Regions from separate parts of the Arthrobacter sp. Z4-13 genome, predicted to be linked through region 1. Evidence: riboswitches for the same ligand, from Rfam matches in the RefSeq annotation. Region 1 holds a riboswitch; the other holds the start of a gene.
The links. A riboswitch is a leader RNA that binds a small molecule or an ion and turns the genes downstream of it on or off. The one in region 1 is predicted to bind glycine.
Positions count from the first base shown of each region.

Region 2: it holds a riboswitch for glycine, as region 1 does, so the genes downstream of both, gcvP (aminomethyl-transferring glycine dehydrogenase) here and gcvP (aminomethyl-transferring glycine dehydrogenase) in region 1, are expected to answer to the same signal.

Region 1 covers NZ_CP096459.1:682,150-690,324, reverse strand. Annotated here, with positions in the region: gene gcvT (glycine cleavage system aminomethyltransferase GcvT) at 1-678, opposite strand, end outside; gene gcvP (aminomethyl-transferring glycine dehydrogenase) at 687-3,653, opposite strand; glycine riboswitch at 3,692-3,830, opposite strand; glycine riboswitch at 3,832-3,928, opposite strand; gene M1E07_RS05115 (TetR/AcrR family transcriptional regulator) at 4,017-4,556, opposite strand; gene M1E07_RS05110 (MFS transporter) at 4,622-6,205, shown strand; gene M1E07_RS05105 (Dps family protein) at 6,298-6,777, opposite strand; gene M1E07_RS05100 (nitrilase-related carbon-nitrogen hydrolase) at 6,993-8,021, shown strand; gene M1E07_RS05095 (agmatine deiminase family protein) at 8,087-8,175, shown strand, end outside.
Region 2 covers NZ_CP096459.1:3,409,783-3,417,957, forward strand. Annotated here, with positions in the region: gene gcvT (glycine cleavage system aminomethyltransferase GcvT) at 1-747, opposite strand, end outside; gene gcvP (aminomethyl-transferring glycine dehydrogenase) at 752-3,646, opposite strand; glycine riboswitch at 3,699-3,804, opposite strand; glycine riboswitch at 3,806-3,903, opposite strand; gene M1E07_RS17550 (hypothetical protein) at 4,051-4,413, shown strand; gene M1E07_RS17555 (hypothetical protein) at 4,439-4,615, opposite strand; partial or broken gene M1E07_RS17560 (VOC family protein) at 4,563-4,832, shown strand; gene M1E07_RS17565 (hypothetical protein) at 4,850-5,194, opposite strand; gene M1E07_RS17570 (hypothetical protein) at 5,309-5,443, opposite strand; gene M1E07_RS17575 (PadR family transcriptional regulator) at 5,733-6,077, shown strand; gene M1E07_RS17580 (hypothetical protein) at 6,074-6,460, shown strand; gene M1E07_RS17585 (hypothetical protein) at 6,427-6,906, opposite strand; gene M1E07_RS17590 (hypothetical protein) at 6,903-7,151, opposite strand; gene M1E07_RS17595 (GNAT family N-acetyltransferase) at 7,330-7,908, shown strand; gene M1E07_RS17600 (GOLPH3/VPS74 family protein) at 7,959-8,175, opposite strand, start outside.

The DNA of each region.
Region 1 (8,175 bases):
GACGAGTGCCTGCCAAAGGCCAGGGGCGTCGTCGTTCGCTACAAAGATCTCGAACCCGTCCTCGCCCGTGTAACCGGTGCGGGCGAGCAGGAGGTCCAGCCCGGCGCCGGCCACCAGGAAAGGAACTTCGACGGCGGCGTAGTACTTCAGTTCCGTCACCAGGCTGTGCCGGGCGGCCGGGACGAGGCGGAGCAGCAGCTCCTGCGCCTTCGGGCCCTGGACGGCGATCAGCGAGGTGGCGGCGGAAGCGTCATCAACGGCGACGTCGAACCCGGCGGCGCGTTCGGCAAGGGCGGCGGCCACCACTGTGGCGTTGCCTGCGTTGGGCACCACCAGGAAAACGTCTGTACCGTCCTCCGCCGCTGGGCGCCGGTAGGCGATGAGGTCGTCGATGATGCCGCCGTCCTCGTTGCAGATCAGGGAGTACTTGGCCTTGCCCACGGGCATGGCGGAGATTTTTCCCACCAGCGCGTAGTCGAGGAACGCGGCCGCGGCCGGCCCGGTGACCCAGACCTCGCCCATGTGGGAGAGATCGAACAGGCCGGCGCTCTTGCGGACGGCGTGGTGCTCGGCGAGCTCGGAGCTGTATTTCAGGGGCATCTGCCAGCCGCCGAAGTCCGTGAAGGACGCACCCAGCTTCTTGTGCTCGTCGTAGAGTGCGGTGTATTTCTCCGTCATGGCGGGCCTTAGTTTTCGAACTCGGAAAGCGGCGGGCAGGAGCAGATCAGGTTCCGGTCGCCGGCTGCGCCGTCGATGCGGCCGACGGGCGGGAAGTACTTGTCCTGCTTCAGCGATTTCACCGGGAACACTGCCTGCTCACGGGGGTAGGCGCGGTCCCAATCGCTGCTGATGGCGGCCGCGGCGGTGTGCGGTGCGTTGCGCAGCGGGCTGTTGGTAACGGTGAAGTCACCGTTGGCCACCTGGTCGATCTCGGCGCGGATGGAGATCATGGCTTCGATGAAGCGGTCGATCTCGCCGAGGTCCTCGGATTCCGTGGGTTCCACCATCAGGGTGCCGGCAACCGGGAACGCCAGGGTGGGGGCGTGGAAGCCGTAGTCGATGAGGCGCTTGGCTACGTCCTCGGCGGTGACGCCGGTCCTGGCGGTCAGTTCGCGCAGGTCCAGGATGCACTCGTGCGCCACGAGCCCGCCTTCGCCCGTGTACAGGACGGGGAAGAAGTCGTTCAGGCGCGCGGCGATGTAGTTCGCGGCGAGCAGCGCGGACTTGGTGGCCTCGGTGAGCCCCTGGCCGCCCATGAGCTTGACGTACGCCCAGGAGATGGGCAGGACGCCGGCCGAACCGTACTTCGAGGCAGAGATCGGGACGTCATTGCCTTCGGTCCAGGTGGCCGCGTTGCCGGGCATAAACGGTGCCAGGTGCGCCTTAGCAGCGACGGGTCCGACGCCGGGTCCGCCGCCGCCGTGGGGGATGCAGAAGGTTTTGTGCAGGTTCAGGTGCGAGACGTCGCCGCCGAACTTGCCCGGCTGCGCCAAGCCCACCAGGGCGTTCAGGTTGGCGCCGTCGATGTACACCTGGCCACCTGCTGCGTGGATGGCGTCGCAGACCTCGCGCACGTCGGCGTCGTACACTCCGTGGGTGGACGGGTAGGTGATCATGATGCAGGACAGCGCGTCTTTGTTCGCCTCGATCTTGGCGTACAGGTCGGCATGGTCAATGGTGCCGTCAACGGCGGTGGCCACCACAACCACCTTCATGCCGGCCAGGACCGCCGAGGCGGCATTGGTGCCATGGGCCGAGGCGGGGATCAGGCAGACGTTCCGCTGCTGATCGCCGCGGGAGTGGTGGTAGCCGCGGATCGCCAGCAGGCCGGCAAGCTCGCCTTGAGAACCCGCGTTTGGCTGGATGGACACCTGGTCGTAGCCCGTGATCTCGGTGAGCTGTGCTTCCAGGTCCGCAATCAGTTCGCGCCAGCCTGCGGTCTGGGAGTCCGGGGCAAACGGGTGGATGGAGGCGAACTCGGGCCAGGAAATGGCTTCCATCTCGGCGGTGGCATTCAGCTTCATGGTGCAGGAGCCCAGCGGGATCATGGTGCGGTCCAGCGCCAGGTCCCGGTCTGAAAGCTTACGGATGTAACGGAGCAACTGCGTCTCGGAGCGGTAGGTGTTGAACACCGGGTGCTGCAGGAAGCCGGAGGAGCGCGTGACGGCGGCATCCAGGCCAAAGCCAGCGCCTTCGGAGTCACCGGCGGAAGCGTCGACGGCTTCCAGCCCAAAAGCTTCAAGGACGCCGCCGGCAATTTCTGATGTTGTCGTTTCATCCGTGGAGAAGCCCACCGTGTCGGCGTCGATATTGCGCAGGTTGATGCCCTTCGCCTCAGCGGCGGCCACGATGCCCGCCGCCCTGCCCGGCACCGAGACCGTGACGGTGTCGAAGAAGCTGGTGTGCAGCACCTCGAAGCCGGCGGCCTTGAGGGAAGCAGCGATGGTCCTGGCATGCGCGTGGGCGGACTGGGCGATCGCCTTCAGCCCCTCGGGGCCGTGGTACACAGCGTACATGGAGGCCACAATGGCCAGCAGCGCCTGCGCGGTGCAGATGTTGGACGTGGCTTTCTCCCGGCGGATGTGCTGCTCGCGCGTCTGCAGGGCCAGGCGATAGGCAGGAACCCCGGCGGAGTCCTTGGAAACGCCCACCAGGCGGCCGGGCATGGAACGCTCCAGTCCTTTCTGCACTGCCATGTAGGCGGCGTGCGGACCGCCATAGAACAGCGGGACGCCGAAGCGCTGCGCGGAGCCGACGGCGATGTCCGCGCCCTGCTCGCCTGGTGGCGTGATGAGGGTCAGGGCGAGCAGGTCGGCCGCAACCGTCACCAGGGCACCGCGCTCCTTGGCATCGGCGATCACGGCGCTGTGGTCGAAAACCCGGCCGGAAGCGCCGGGCTGCTGGAGCACCACACCGTTGATGACGCCGTCGGGCAGTCCCTTGGAGAGGTCCGCGACCTCAACCTCGAAGCCCAGAGCCTCGGCGCGGCCCTTCGCGATGGCGATGGTCTGCGGCAGGCAGTCCGCGTCCAGCACCGTCTTGCCGTCGCGCGCATCTTTGTTCTTGTTGGCGCGGCGCATCATCAGTACGGCCTCCGCCACTGCGGTGGCTTCGTCCAGCAAAGAGGCGTTCGCGATGGGCAGGCCCACCAGGTCCTGGACCATGGTCTGGAAGTTGAGCAGAGCTTCAAGGCGGCCCTGGGAAATCTCGGGCTGGTACGGGGTGTAGGCGGTGTACCAGGCCGGACCCTCAAGGATGTTGCGGCGGATCACCGGGGGCGTCACGGTGTCATAGTAGCCCTGGCCAATCATCTGCACGGCGGTCTTGTTCCTGGCGGCCAGCCGGCGCAGTTCAGCGAGTGCCTGCACCTCGCTCAGCGCGCCTGCCAGCTCCAAAGCGGAGTCCTGCCGGATGTCCTTGGGGACGGCGGTATCAACCAGCGCGTCCACGGTGTCGTAGCCGACGGCCTCGAGCATGGTGTCGACGTCAGCCTCCCGGCGGGCGCCGATGTGCCGGTCAACGAAGGTGGCGGCGGCCGGGGCGGAAGGAGTTTGGCGGTCCGAGGCCGGATTGGCGGTGGCCGGGGAGGCGGAGGCTGGGATGGCGGAGGCTGGGATGGCGGAGGCCGGAGATACAGTCACGAGGAACTCCATAACTAAGGCGGCGCAGGGTACGCCACATCGATTCGGGCCCTCCCCGCTCTGTAACTGGACCTGAGAGTTTCCGCGGTGCCTGCTTGCGCAAGCCCCGCTTGCACCGTCGGTGAGCACAGCGTTCCAAGTATCCGGGACCGGATACCGAGGCGGACAGCGTGCTGCTTTCCAGAGGTGCCTCGCCGCGGCGGTACATGGGCCTGTGAGATTCCTGGGGAGGTATTGCTCCTACGGCGCCTGCTTGTACCTTGGCAGAACTCTCCCGCCGCAGATCAAAGGCTATTCATTTGGGTATGGGCGCGCCGGAGACGGCCCACACATGGACCAATTCTCCTATGCCACTGACTGAGGAGCAAATGGCAGCTAGCCCCTCAACCGCTCGACGGCGGCAAGCAGTTCGTCCACCTCCGCCTGCCTGTCGCCGGGGTTTCCGGACGGCCCGCTCTCCCACATGGCGTTGAAGTACAGCCCGTCCCCCATGTACAGCACAGCCTTTGCCATCGCCGGGCCCACATCCTTGCCGATGAGCTCCAGCCATTGCTGCTGGATCACAGTAAAGCGGCGGCGCGCATCCTCATGGGCCACCTCGGCGAGACGCGTCGCGGCGACAAAGGAACGGTCCATCGGAGTGTCGGACCAGAGCGATGACCGGATGAAGTATGCCGCAGCCCCTTCCGGCGCAGCCGCCATGGCGGCGAGGTCCTCCCCTGCCAGCCGGTCCAGCCGGTCCAGGGTGGCGGTGATCAGCGCTTCCTTGTTGGGGAAGTGGTACAGCAGGCCGCCTTTGGAGACGCCGGCACGCTTGGCCGCTGCATCCAGCGTGGCGGCCCTTTCCCCCACATCAATCAGGAGTTCTTCAAAGGCGTCGAGGACTGCGTCTCGCGCAACGGGTTTTCGGGGCATGGTTCCCATCATGCATCGTCGGGCCCCGTTTCTTAACTATACCGTCCGGACGGTATAGTTTAGGGATGATGAAGTCTTCCGCCACTTCCCCACAGAGCATCACCCGCAGCACTCCACCTGCCCCGCCTGAACAAAATCGCGCCACGGGCACTTGGCGCGATTGGCTCGCACTGGGACTCCTGATGTTCCCGGTCCTCCTCGTAGCCGTGGACAACACCGCGCTGACCTTTGCGCTGCCCGCGATCGCGGGTGCGCTGGGCACATCCGGAGTCGAGCTCCTGTGGATCGTGGACGCCTACCCGCTGGTACTGGCCGGACTGCTCGTTGCCATGGGGAGCCTGGGCGACAGGATCGGACGCCGCCGGCTCCTCATTACCGGCAGCATCGGCTTCGCCGCTGTGTCAGCCGTAACGGCCTTCGCCCCCAGCGCCGGCTGGCTGATTGCCGGCCGCGCCGCCCTGGGCTTCTTCGGCGCCATGCTGATGCCCTCCACCCTTTCCCTGATCCGCAACATCTTCGTTGACCCGAACCGCCGGCGGCTGGCAATCGCCATCTGGGCTGCGGGGTTCTCCGGCGGCGCGGCCCTGGGTCCGATCTTTGGCGGGTGGCTTGTTGAGCAGTTCTGGTGGGGCGCAATTCTGCTGGTGGCCGTACCCATCATGCTGCCCCTGCTGGCTTTCGGCCCGGCATTCATCCCGGAATCCAAGGACCCAACACCGGGGCGGGTGGATGCGCCCAGCATCCTGCTCTCGCTGCTCACCATGGTTCCGGTGGTCTACGGCATCAAGGAATTCGCCACGGAAGGCGCCGGCCCATTGGCCCTGGGGAGCATAACTTTTGGACTGGCAATGGGTGCCGTTTTTGTCCGCCGGCAACAGCGGCTGGAGAGCCCGCTGCTGGACATGTCCCTGTTCCGCAACCGGGTGTTCAGCATGGCCATCACCGCCAATGTCCTGGCCCTGTTTTCCTTCAACGGCTTCATCCTCTTCCTGGCCCAGCACCTTCAGCTCCTCGAGGGCATGTCCCCTTCCGCTGCGGGCGTGGCAATGATTCCCGCACTGGTGGCAACCGTGGTGGCGGGCCTTGCGGTGGTTCCGGTGGTACGAAGGATCCGGCCGGGATTCGTGGTGGGCGCCGGACTGGCCATGAGTGCCGCCGGCTACAGCATGGTGGCGTTTGGCAGCCATGCCAACGGCCCGGCACTGCTGCTCGCTGCCCTGCTGGTTCTGGCACTGGGCGTGGGAACGGCCGAGACCATCTCCAATGACCTCATCCTCGGCAGCGTGCCGCCGGAAAAATCCGGGGCAGCTTCAGCAATCTCGGAGACAGGTTACGAGGTGGGTGCCCTGCTGGGAACCGCCGTGCTGGGCTCCATCCTTACAGCCTCCTACCAGCACAACCTGCGGCTCCCGGAAGGTCTTGCAGCCGCTGCATCCGGCCACAGCACAGCACAGGCCGGCGAAACCCTGGCCGGGGCCATGGAGCTCGCGGCAGGCCTGCCGGCGCCCCTCGCGGACGCCGTCCGGCATGCAGCCGGCGCCGCCTTCGACTCCGGCGTGCACGTCACCGCCGCGATCGGGCTGGTGCTGATGGCGACGGCGGCAGTCCTCTCCGCCGTCGTGCTTCGGAAGGTGCCCAAGGCGGCATAGGGGCAGCGGCCGGGCAGGAAAAAGCGCCCGGCGCCGGAGGATAACCTCCGACGCCGGGCGCCTGCAGGGCGCTGCCCGTCAGGGCCACCGGGCTACTGCGCGTCAGGCGCAGTGACGCTCGCGGTGGCCTTCATGGTTTCGGCGTTCACCATCCAGGCGAACTGTTCCAGCTTCAGGATGAACTCGTGCAGGAGGTCAGCCGAGGTGGGGTCTTCCTCGTCTACTTCATCGTGGACCTTCCGCATGGTGCCCACGGCAGCTTCGAGGGCCCCAACAATCCGCTCGATGGCATCCTTGGTGCTGATGAGGCCCTCAGGGAAGGGAGCGAGGCTGGTGGACCCGGTCACGGTGGAACTGCGACCGTCGGGGAGCGCGTGCAGGGCGCGCATCCGCTCAGCCGTATCATCGGCGAACTGGCGGGCGGCGTCAACAATTTCGTCCAGCTGCAGGTGGAGGTCCCGGAAATTGGTTCCCACGATGTTCCAATGGGCCTGCTTGCCCTGGATGTGCAGCTCGATCAGGTCCGTAAGCACAGCCTGCAGGTTGTTGGTCAGTGTCGGTGAAGCTTTCATGCGTCCTCCTCGATTGGTCCAGTAATCCTGACGCTACCAGCCCCCTGCGCAGCATAGGACGGCGCCCTTGGGAAATTTCTCAGTGAGCTTACTAATTTGTTTTTCGCGACATAAACGAACCTGATTCATATTCCCCCTTGCATCCGCCGGCGCGGAACCCCATACTAAATGAACGTCATTCATTTAGTGACCGTCGTCTCACTGGAGTAGAAACCATGATTGAAATTTCCTGCCTCGACGCACCCGCCTCCCTGGCCCGGACATCGCCGTCCAGCCGGCAGGCCCTGCGCGTTGGCGTGGTCCAGCACCGCTGGCAAGCAGACAGCGCCGTCGTGGAGGCCGAACTGAACGATGGCATCGGCCGGGCAGCCCGCCTTGGCGCCTCCGTTGTTTTCCTGCCTGAGCTGACGCTTTCGCGGTATCCCGCAGACACGCAGCCGCACAACGATCCCGCCGAGGGCCCCACGCGTACCCGGCCCTCGGATATTGCCGAGGACCTGCTCGCCGGCCCCACCTTCCGGTTCGCCGCAGACGCTGCCCGGCGCCACGGGGTGTCCGTTCACGCGTCCCTGTACCAGCGGGCCGAAGACCCGGACGGAGAGGACGACGGCCTGGGCCTGAACACGGCCATTCTGGTCTCGCCGGAAGGCGAGCTCCTGGCCCGGACCCACAAACTACACATCCCGGTCACCGCCGGCTACTACGAGGACAAGTTCTTCCGCAAGGGCCCGGCTGCCGCAGACGCCTATGAGGTCCATGCGCCCGCCGAACTCGGCGGCGCCCGGCTGGGCATGCCTACCTGCTGGGACGAATGGTTCCCTGAAGTGGCCCGGCTGTATGCACTCGGCGGCGCGGACATCGTGGTCTACCCCACGGCCATCGGCTCCGAACCTGACCACCCCGACTTTGATACCCAGCCGCTCTGGCAGCAGGTGATCGTGGGAAACGGCATCGCCAACGGGCTCTTTATGATTGCGCCGAACCGCTGGGGCAGCGAAGGCACCCTGAACTTCTACGGGTCATCCTTCATTTCCGATCCCTACGGCCGGATTCTCGCCCAGGCACCCCGCGATGCGTCCGCCGTTTTGGTGGCTGATGTGGACCTGGACCAGAGGAAGGACTGGCTGACGCTGTTCCCCTTCCTGGCAACGCGCCGCCCGGATACCTATGGCCGCCTCACCGAACCCGTCCGCCCGAATGAATCCATCGGCGGCGAGCACGGGTTCGCGGAGGTGTGCTCGTGACCGCCGCCGCGGCTCACCGGGAGGCTGGCGCCCGGGGGCAAACGGCGCAAGCCACGCAATGGAGGATGCCTGCCGAAACAGCCCCCCAGGAGCGGCTCTGGATGGCGTTCCCGGCCGGCGGCTACACCCTTGGGGAGTCTGCTGAAGCCGCCCG
Region 2 (8,175 bases), 1.5 Mb from region 1:
GTAGAGCGGCATGCCGGCTTCGAGGCGCAGCGAGTCCCGGCAGGCCAGGCCGGCGGGGATGAGCCCGTAACCGGCGCCAACTTCCAGGAGCACGTCCCACAGGCCGGTGGCGTCCTCGTTGGGGACGTAGATTTCGAAGCCGTCCTCGCCGGTGTAGCCGGTGCGGGCCAGGAGCAACTCCTGAACGGCGCCGTTGACGGTAATACCTACCTCCACCGCCGCGTAGTACTTCAGCTCAGTTACCAGGGAGTGCTGTTCGGCAGGGATCAGCGTCAGCAGGATGGCCTCGGCGTTCGGTCCCTGCACGGCGATGAGCGAGGTCTCGGCGGACACGTCCTCCACGCTGACATCGAAGTTGGCGGCCCGCTCAGCCAATGCAACGGCAACCACCGCAGCATTGCCGGCGTTGGGGATCACCAGGTACTTCTGTTCGCCAAGGCGGTAGGAGATGAGGTCGTCGATAATGCCGCCGTCTTCCTGGCAGATCAGCGAGTACTTTGCCTTGCCCACGGCCACGGCGGAGAGCTTGCCAACCAGTGCGTAATCGAGGAACGCAGCGGCGTCGGGGCCGGTGACCCAGACTTCGCCCATGTGGGAGAGGTCGAAGAGGCCGGCGGCGTTGCGCACGGCGTGGTGCTCAGCCAGCTCGGAGCTGTACTTCAGGGGCATCTGCCAGCCGCCGAAATCGGTGAAGGAAGCGCCGGCAATCTTGTGCTGCTCGTACAGCGCGGTGTAGTTCTCAGTCATGGGATCAGCCTTCCAATCCGGTTGTTGAGCTTGTCGAAACCTCGAACTCGGAAAGCGGAGGGCAGGAGCAGACCAGGTTGCGGTCCCCTGCTGCGCCATCGATGCGGCCCACCGGCGGGAAGTACTTGTCCTGCCGGAGCGATGCCACCGGGAAGGCGGCCTGCTCACGCGGGTAGGAACGGTTCCAGTGGGAGGAGACGACGGCGGCTGCCGTGTGGGGTGCGTTGCGCAGCGGGGAGTTCTCCAAGGTGAAGTCGCCGGCGGCCACCTGGTCGATTTCCTTGCGGATGGTGATCATGGCTTCGATGAAGCGGTCGATCTCGGCGAGGTCCTCGGACTCGGTGGGCTCCACCATCAGGGTTCCGGCCACCGGGAAGGACAGCGTGGGGGCGTGGAAGCCGAAGTCGATGAGGCGCTTGGCCACGTCCTCGGCGGTGACGCCGGTCTTGGCAGTCAGGTCGCGCAGGTCCAGGATGCATTCATGCGCCACAAGCCCGCTCTCGCCGGTGTAGAGCACGGGGAAGTGCTCATCGAGCCGCGCGGCAACGTAGTTCGCAGCCAGCAGCGCCGACTTGGTGGCCTCGGTCAGGCCCTGGCCGCCCATGAGCTTTACGTAGGCCCAGGAAATCGGCAGCACGCCGGCTGAACCGAAACGCGAAGCGGAGATGGCAACGCCTTTTTGTCCGGCAGGGCCAGAATCGTGTGCAGCCTTGTTGGCGTCGCCCGGCATGAACGGTGCAAGGTGCGCTTTCGCAGCAACAGGGCCGACGCCGGGTCCGCCGCCGCCGTGCGGGATGCAGAAGGTTTTGTGCAGGTTCAGGTGGGAGACGTCGCCGCCGAACTTGCCCGGCTGGGCCAGCCCAACAAGCGCGTTGAGGTTGGCCCCGTCAACGTACACCTGGCCACCGGCTGCGTGGATCGCGTCGCACACCTCGCGCACATCGGAGTCGTAGACACCGTGGGTGGACGGGTAGGTGATCATGATGGCCGAGAGGACGTCCTTGTGGGCCTCAATCTTGGCCTGCAGGTCGGCGTGGTCAATGGTGCCGTCAGCAGCCGTGGCCACCACGACCACCTTCATGCCGGCAAGAACGGCTGAGGCGGCGTTCGTGCCGTGGGCCGAGGCCGGGATCAGGCAGACGTTGCGCTGTGCCTCCCCACGGGAGTGGTGGTAGCCGCGGATGGCGAGCAGGCCGGCCAGCTCACCCTGGGAGCCGGCATTCGGCTGGATGGACACCTGGTCGTACCCGGTGATCTCCGCCAGGTCGGATTCCAGGCCGGAAATCAGCTCACGCCAGCCGGCAGTCTGCGAATCCGGAGCGAACGGGTGGATGGAGGCGAACTCCGGCCAGGAAATGGCTTCCATCTCGGCGGTGGCGTTCAGCTTCATGGTGCAGGAGCCCAGCGGGATCATGGTGCGGTCCAGCGCCAGGTCCCGGTCCGAGAGACGGCGGATGTAGCGCAGGAGCTGGGTTTCGGAGCGGTGGGTGTTGAACACCGGGTGCTGCAGGTAGGTGGAGGTGCGCAGCACCGGCTCGGGCAGCTCGAACCCGGCGGCGTCCACAACGGGACCGGCGCCAAAGGCTACGACAACCGCGGAGAGGACCTCCGGCGTCGTGGTTTCATCGACTGACACGCCAACTGTGTCCGCATCGATGAGGCGCAGGTTGATCCCGCGGGCTTCGGCCGCGGTGATCACCTTGGCGGCCTTGCCGGGCACGCGGACGGTGATGGTGTCGAAGAAGGTGTCGGACACCAGTTCGCGGCCGGCGATCGTCAGTGTGGTGGCCAGGGCGCGGGCGTTGTTGTGGACGGTTTCGGCGATCGCCTTCAGCCCGTCGGGGCCGTGGTAGACGGCGTAGAAGGACGAGACGATGGCGAGGAGGGCCTGCGCGGTGCAGATGTTGGAGGTGGCCTTCTCGCGGCGGATGTGCTGCTCGCGGGTCTGGAGGGCCAGGCGGTAGGCGGGGACACCGGCGTCGTCTTTGGAAACACCGACGATGCGGCCGGGGAGGGTGCGCTCCATGCCCTGGCGGACGGCCATGTAGGCGGCGTGCGGGCCGCCGAAGAACAGCGGGACGCCCAGGCGCTGGGTGGAGCCGACGGCGATATCCGCGCCCTGCTCGCCCGGCGGGGTAATGAGCGTGAGGGCCAGGAGGTCGGCGGCGACGGTGACCAGCGCGCCGCGGTCCTTGGCCTCGGCGATGACGGCGGACTGGTCCCAGACCCGGCCGGAAACGCCGGGCTGCTGCAGGACGAGGCCGTTGATGTCACCCTCGGGCAGGCCGTGGGTGAGGTCGGCAATTTCCACCTCGAAGCCAAGGGCTTCGGCGCGGCCCAGCACGATGGCGATGGTCTGCGGGAGCAGGTCGGCGTCGAGGACGGTCTTGCCGTCTTTCGCGGACTTGTCCTTGTTGGCACGGCGCATCAGGAGCACCGCTTCGGCAACGGCCGTGGCCTCGTCAAGGAGGGACGCGTTGGCCACCGGGAGCGCGGTGAGGTCCTGGACCATGGTCTGGAAGTTCAGCAGTGCCTCGAGCCGGCCCTGGGAAATCTCGGGCTGGTACGGGGTGTAGGCGGTGTACCAGGCAGGGGCTTCGAGGATGTTGCGGCGGATCACCGGCGGGGTCACGGTGTCGTAGTAGCCCTGGCCGATCATCTGCACGGCCGTCTTGTTTTTGCCGGCCAGCTTGCGGAGCTCGGCGAGGACCTGGACTTCGCTCAGGGCGCTCTCGAGGGTGAGCGGCTTGTCCTGGCGGATGGAATCGGGAACCGCGCTGTCAACGAGGCCATCAACGCTGTCGTAGCCGACGGCCTTGAGCATAGTATCAAGGTCGGCTTGGCGGCGCGCGCCGATATGGCGGTCTGCGAAGGTGGTTGGGGACGATTGAACCGTCATGAGAGGAACTCCATAATTCAGGTGGTGCCGAAACACCACGTTGATTCGGGTTCCTCCCCGCTCTGTATTGGACCTGAGAGTTTTGCGTTGCCTGCTGTTCGCAGAGCGCCACTTGCACCGTCGGTGAGCCCGGTTGCCCGGACTGCTTTCCAGAGTTGCCTTGCCGCGGCGGTACGTGGGCCTGAGAGATTCCTGGGGAGGATTTGCTCCTACGGCGCCTGCAGAACGTACCGGCAGGACTCTCCCGCCGCAGATCATAAGCATGTGCCACTGGTGGGTGACACGGCTCACACCTTACAGGGTTGCGGGGCGGGATGCAAAATTACCGTCCGATGGGTCGGAAATTCCGCCCCTTCCACAACCCCAACCACCTGTCGGATAATTGAAGACCCTCAAGAGGCGGGATGAGCACGATGACCAGCCACACCATTGCCGTCCATATCACGGTGGACGATCAGTCCCACCCCGCTGCGGTCTCCGAGTTGCTTGCTGAGTTGTCGTCCCGCTTCAAGGAAGTAACGCGGGCGGAGTTCATGCTGGGCGGGCAGCGCTGGGGCGGCGCGGAAACGCTCAACGTCCGCCGGGTGAAGACCGCCGCAGATGTGGTGGCTGTGTCTGCGCGTGACCGGAGGCATTTGGCGGCCCAGCTGGAAGCCGCGCTTGCCCACCGCGAAGCCGGCTACGGCGACGCTGAAGTGGGGGCGCTGTGGGAGTTCGCGAACAGCCTTGCGCGCACCCTTCAGATCGGCGCATCGGACCGGTTGTGACGGCGGCGTTGCCCTTTTTGGTGCCCTATTGCTTGTTGGAGCTGGTCCTTCTGCCGATCGTGTGGCCCGGCCAGAACGCCAGGACAAGCAGGCCGATAACGGCTACGGCCAAGCCAATCTGCGTCCCCTGGGTAACGAAGGCCAGCGGGACCTGGGTGACCCTCGTACCGGCGGCGGGCCCGGGTGCGCAGCTTGCACTCATGCTGAGCGAGACGCCTGTCCAGGAGCACCCGCGGATACACCTTGACCTGTACGCGGACGACCAGGACGCGGAGGTGGAACGGCTGCTCTCCCTCGGCGCGCAGCGGGTTGACTGGGACCTGTACCCGGAGGAACCCGACTTTGTGGTCCTCGCCGATCCCGACGGGAACCGGTTCCGGGTTGTTGACAAGAGCCCGGCGGTAGCCCCGCCCAATTGAGGGCCGCATCATTCCAGCTACGCAGCTAGAGGTATATCGAACAGCCGCTCCGCCAGCGTGATGAGGTGGCGCGGAGCGTCCGCTTCCTCGCCCGGCTTGCCGTGGCCCAGGAACATGGCCGTTCCGTGGATGGTTTCGTCCAGATCGATGCCCGCTTCGCGGATGAGGACTTCCGCCCGGACATTCTCGGCGTACCTGATTCCCTCACTGTCCAGGTACACGTGCCAGTCTCCGCTGGTGACAAGTCCTACGTTGCCGGCGGCCACACGCTGCAGTGCCGCCACGTCCAACTCCACGGTTCTGATGTGGACCGGATTAACGAGGCGGGCAGGGACGATCAGGGCATTGAGGGAGGTGTTCATGGTGGCGTCCTTGTAACGGGATACTTCAACTCTGGTGGTGGCTTGCGGCAACGGCTGGTTTGGCGCGGGCAGCCGACCAGGCTAGGAGTCCCGAATTCGGCTGCCCGCTGGCTTTTAGCGCTGGTTTTTGCGTGGCTTTAAGAATTTAATTTCACTGTTTACGCTTTTGGCTTTTTTATCTGCTCTTTTTTCAAGGATCGACTTGCCGACTTTTTTAGCAGCGCCGCTTTTGGGGGATTTTCCGGACATCGGAATCACGCCTTTCCATGCTTTGCGTTACCCGATACCATACCTGCTTTTATTTTTTTATCCAGTCCTTCAAAAACCGCTTAAGGCCGCACCCTACGCCCGTCCTTGCGGGTTTCCGGGCGTGACCGGCGAAGTCATGCTGATTTCGAAAAAGTGACGCAAAAGCAGTTTTTTGTTTTTCCTGTCAGCGCTTTCAACAAAAGCAGGAAATTGCAGGCAGTTGCGTCGCGTTTTTACGTCCGGCACAAACCGGCTTGCCAACCTACATAGGTAGTGACACGATCTAACTATGGAAGATCTCGACTTTGACCAAGAGTTGATCCGGGCGGCACTGCCGCAGGCGGTGCTCGCGGTGCTCAGTCGTGGGGAAAGCCACGGCTACGCCATCGCCGAGGTCCTCCGCCTTCATGGCTTCGCCCGCATCAAGGGGGGAACGCTGTATCCCCTCCTGAAAAGACTGGAAGACCTCAACTTTGTTAGGCACACCTGGCAGCACGATCAGGCGGGGCCGGGCCGCAAGCAGTTCACACTCACGGAGACAGGACGCGCAGAGCTGACCCGAACGGCAGCAGCGTGGGGCCGGATGAGCCAAGCCCTCGCCAACATTCGAACATCAGGACAGGAACAGTCATGAACTACGAGCGAAACCTAACCTTCAACCTCAGGATCCGCGGCTTGTCAGAATCCGAGATCACGGAAGTTCTCGACGAGGTGCGGGCTCATCAGGCAGCAGCAGGGACTTCAGCGGCAACAGAATTCGGCACAGCCGAGGAGTATGCAAAGCAGTTTCCCAAGAAGAAGCGGCAGACACTAGGACGCACTATTACGGCCCTTGGAGCTGGGTTGGCGATCGCCTACATTCTCCTTGCGGTCCTCCTGATGTTGCTTTTTAAAATCGACATTCGCGACTTTGTAGGCCCGGCAACGCTTCTGCCGGCAGCCATGCTGATCCTGACCGGCGTCTTCGCAGGATTCCTCATCGATTACTTCAAGCCAGCAGGTCGTTCCGTTCGCTGACGTTCCGATCGTTGTCGGCAGAACTGGTACGCCAGCCAGATCGTTCCGAGGATCGGCAGAAGGGGAAAAGTGTGCCTGCCAATAGCGACCAGGAAGACGAAGGCAATCCAAAGAACAGCGGTGATAACAGTCATCGAAATAAGCGTCTTGCGCGTGATCGGAAAGGAGGGCAGCACTATACCTTCGGCGCGGAGCTTGGATGATTCACGTACGACCCCACGGATCAGTGGACCGAAGACAGCAGCCGAAGCCGTGAGGGCTAAAAGCGTGCGCCAGGGTTGTGGAATTTCCAGTGCATCCAAGGCGCTGGCCAGGAGTGCGCCTAAAAGGAAAAACCACCACATTCCCCAGACAGCAAGCCGCCTTCGCTTCGGCGGCATACCCTCGAGCGTATCCGGTGGCCACGCTTGCCACTCATACTTCTTGTTGCTCTGATCCGTACTCAAGCGCTCCAACTGGCGTGGTCAGGGTGGCACTCTTCGCTGCTGGGGCCGGCGAGTATCGCCCGGATTTTCCCGTAGTCGAACACGCCTCTGCCCCAGTCCACTTCCATGGCGTGCAAGGCCTGGCGGTTCCGTCGCTCCGCTTCGCACTCAGGCAAGGCCGTTGTTGACATGCCCTGCTCCAGTAGGAACAGGCCTGGCCGCTCACCAGGTGTGACGGCAGTGATGATCTGGTCGCTCATGGTCATCCCCCAATACTGCGCAGATACGGTCGGTGTGATGCTGCTCACCGGGTGCCAAACTATCCCAGCAGCAGGCAGGTTTGGTCAAGACCCTGGGCCGGTCGTTGTGGATTGCGCAAGGTGAGTTCTGAATTTGTCATGGCAAATACGGCCGGCCACACCGCCCTGGTGCGAGAATGTCGGCATGTTCGTATTCCTGGAGACGGAGCGGCTGTTGCTGCGGCAGTTTGATCTCCGTGATGCCGACCTGCTCGTGGAGCTCGACGGCGATCCGCGCGTCATGCGGTACATCACGGGTGGCACCCCGACGCCCCGGGATGAGGTTGAAGGCGAGGTACTCCCGGCGTTCCTTGGCTACTACCGTCGGTACGCAGGTTATGGTTTCTGGGCTGTGATCGAGAAGTCGACAGGAGATTTCCTCGGTTGGTTTCACTATCGGCCCGCCCCCGACGCGCCGCAAAACGAGCCGGAACTGGGCTACCGATTGCGCTTCGACGTCTGGGGAAAGGGATACGCGACTGAGGGTGCCCGTGCACTGATTGCCAAGGGGTTTAACGAGTTTGAGGTGCAACGGGTCGTCGCTTCGACCATGGCCGTTAACACGGCTTCGCGTCGGGTGATGGAAAAATCCGGGATGCGGTTCATACGTGCTTTCGTCGCTGACTGGCCGGTGTCGATTCCAGGCGATGAACACGGCGACGTCGAGTACGCGACTAGCCGGAGCGAGTGGGAACAGAACCGCGCCGGTGTCAGTGCTGGGTGATCCGCTGACACCTGGGCGGACAACTCCGGCGCCCGGCGGTTCAGCCAGTTTCACAAATTTGCGGCTTCTTCCTCCGCCAGCCTGATCATGCGAAGCTCGTCCTCCACCGCACGGGCTGGCCAATAGTCCTTTGCCAGCTCATCTGCCCGGATCCTGTCTGCCTCAGGAAAGAGCCTGCCGAGGAGTCCGGCCGCCTGCAGCAGGGCGATCAGCACTATGGTCCGGGCGTCGGTTGCCTTGGAAACGGGCTTGGCACCGGGCGCCCTG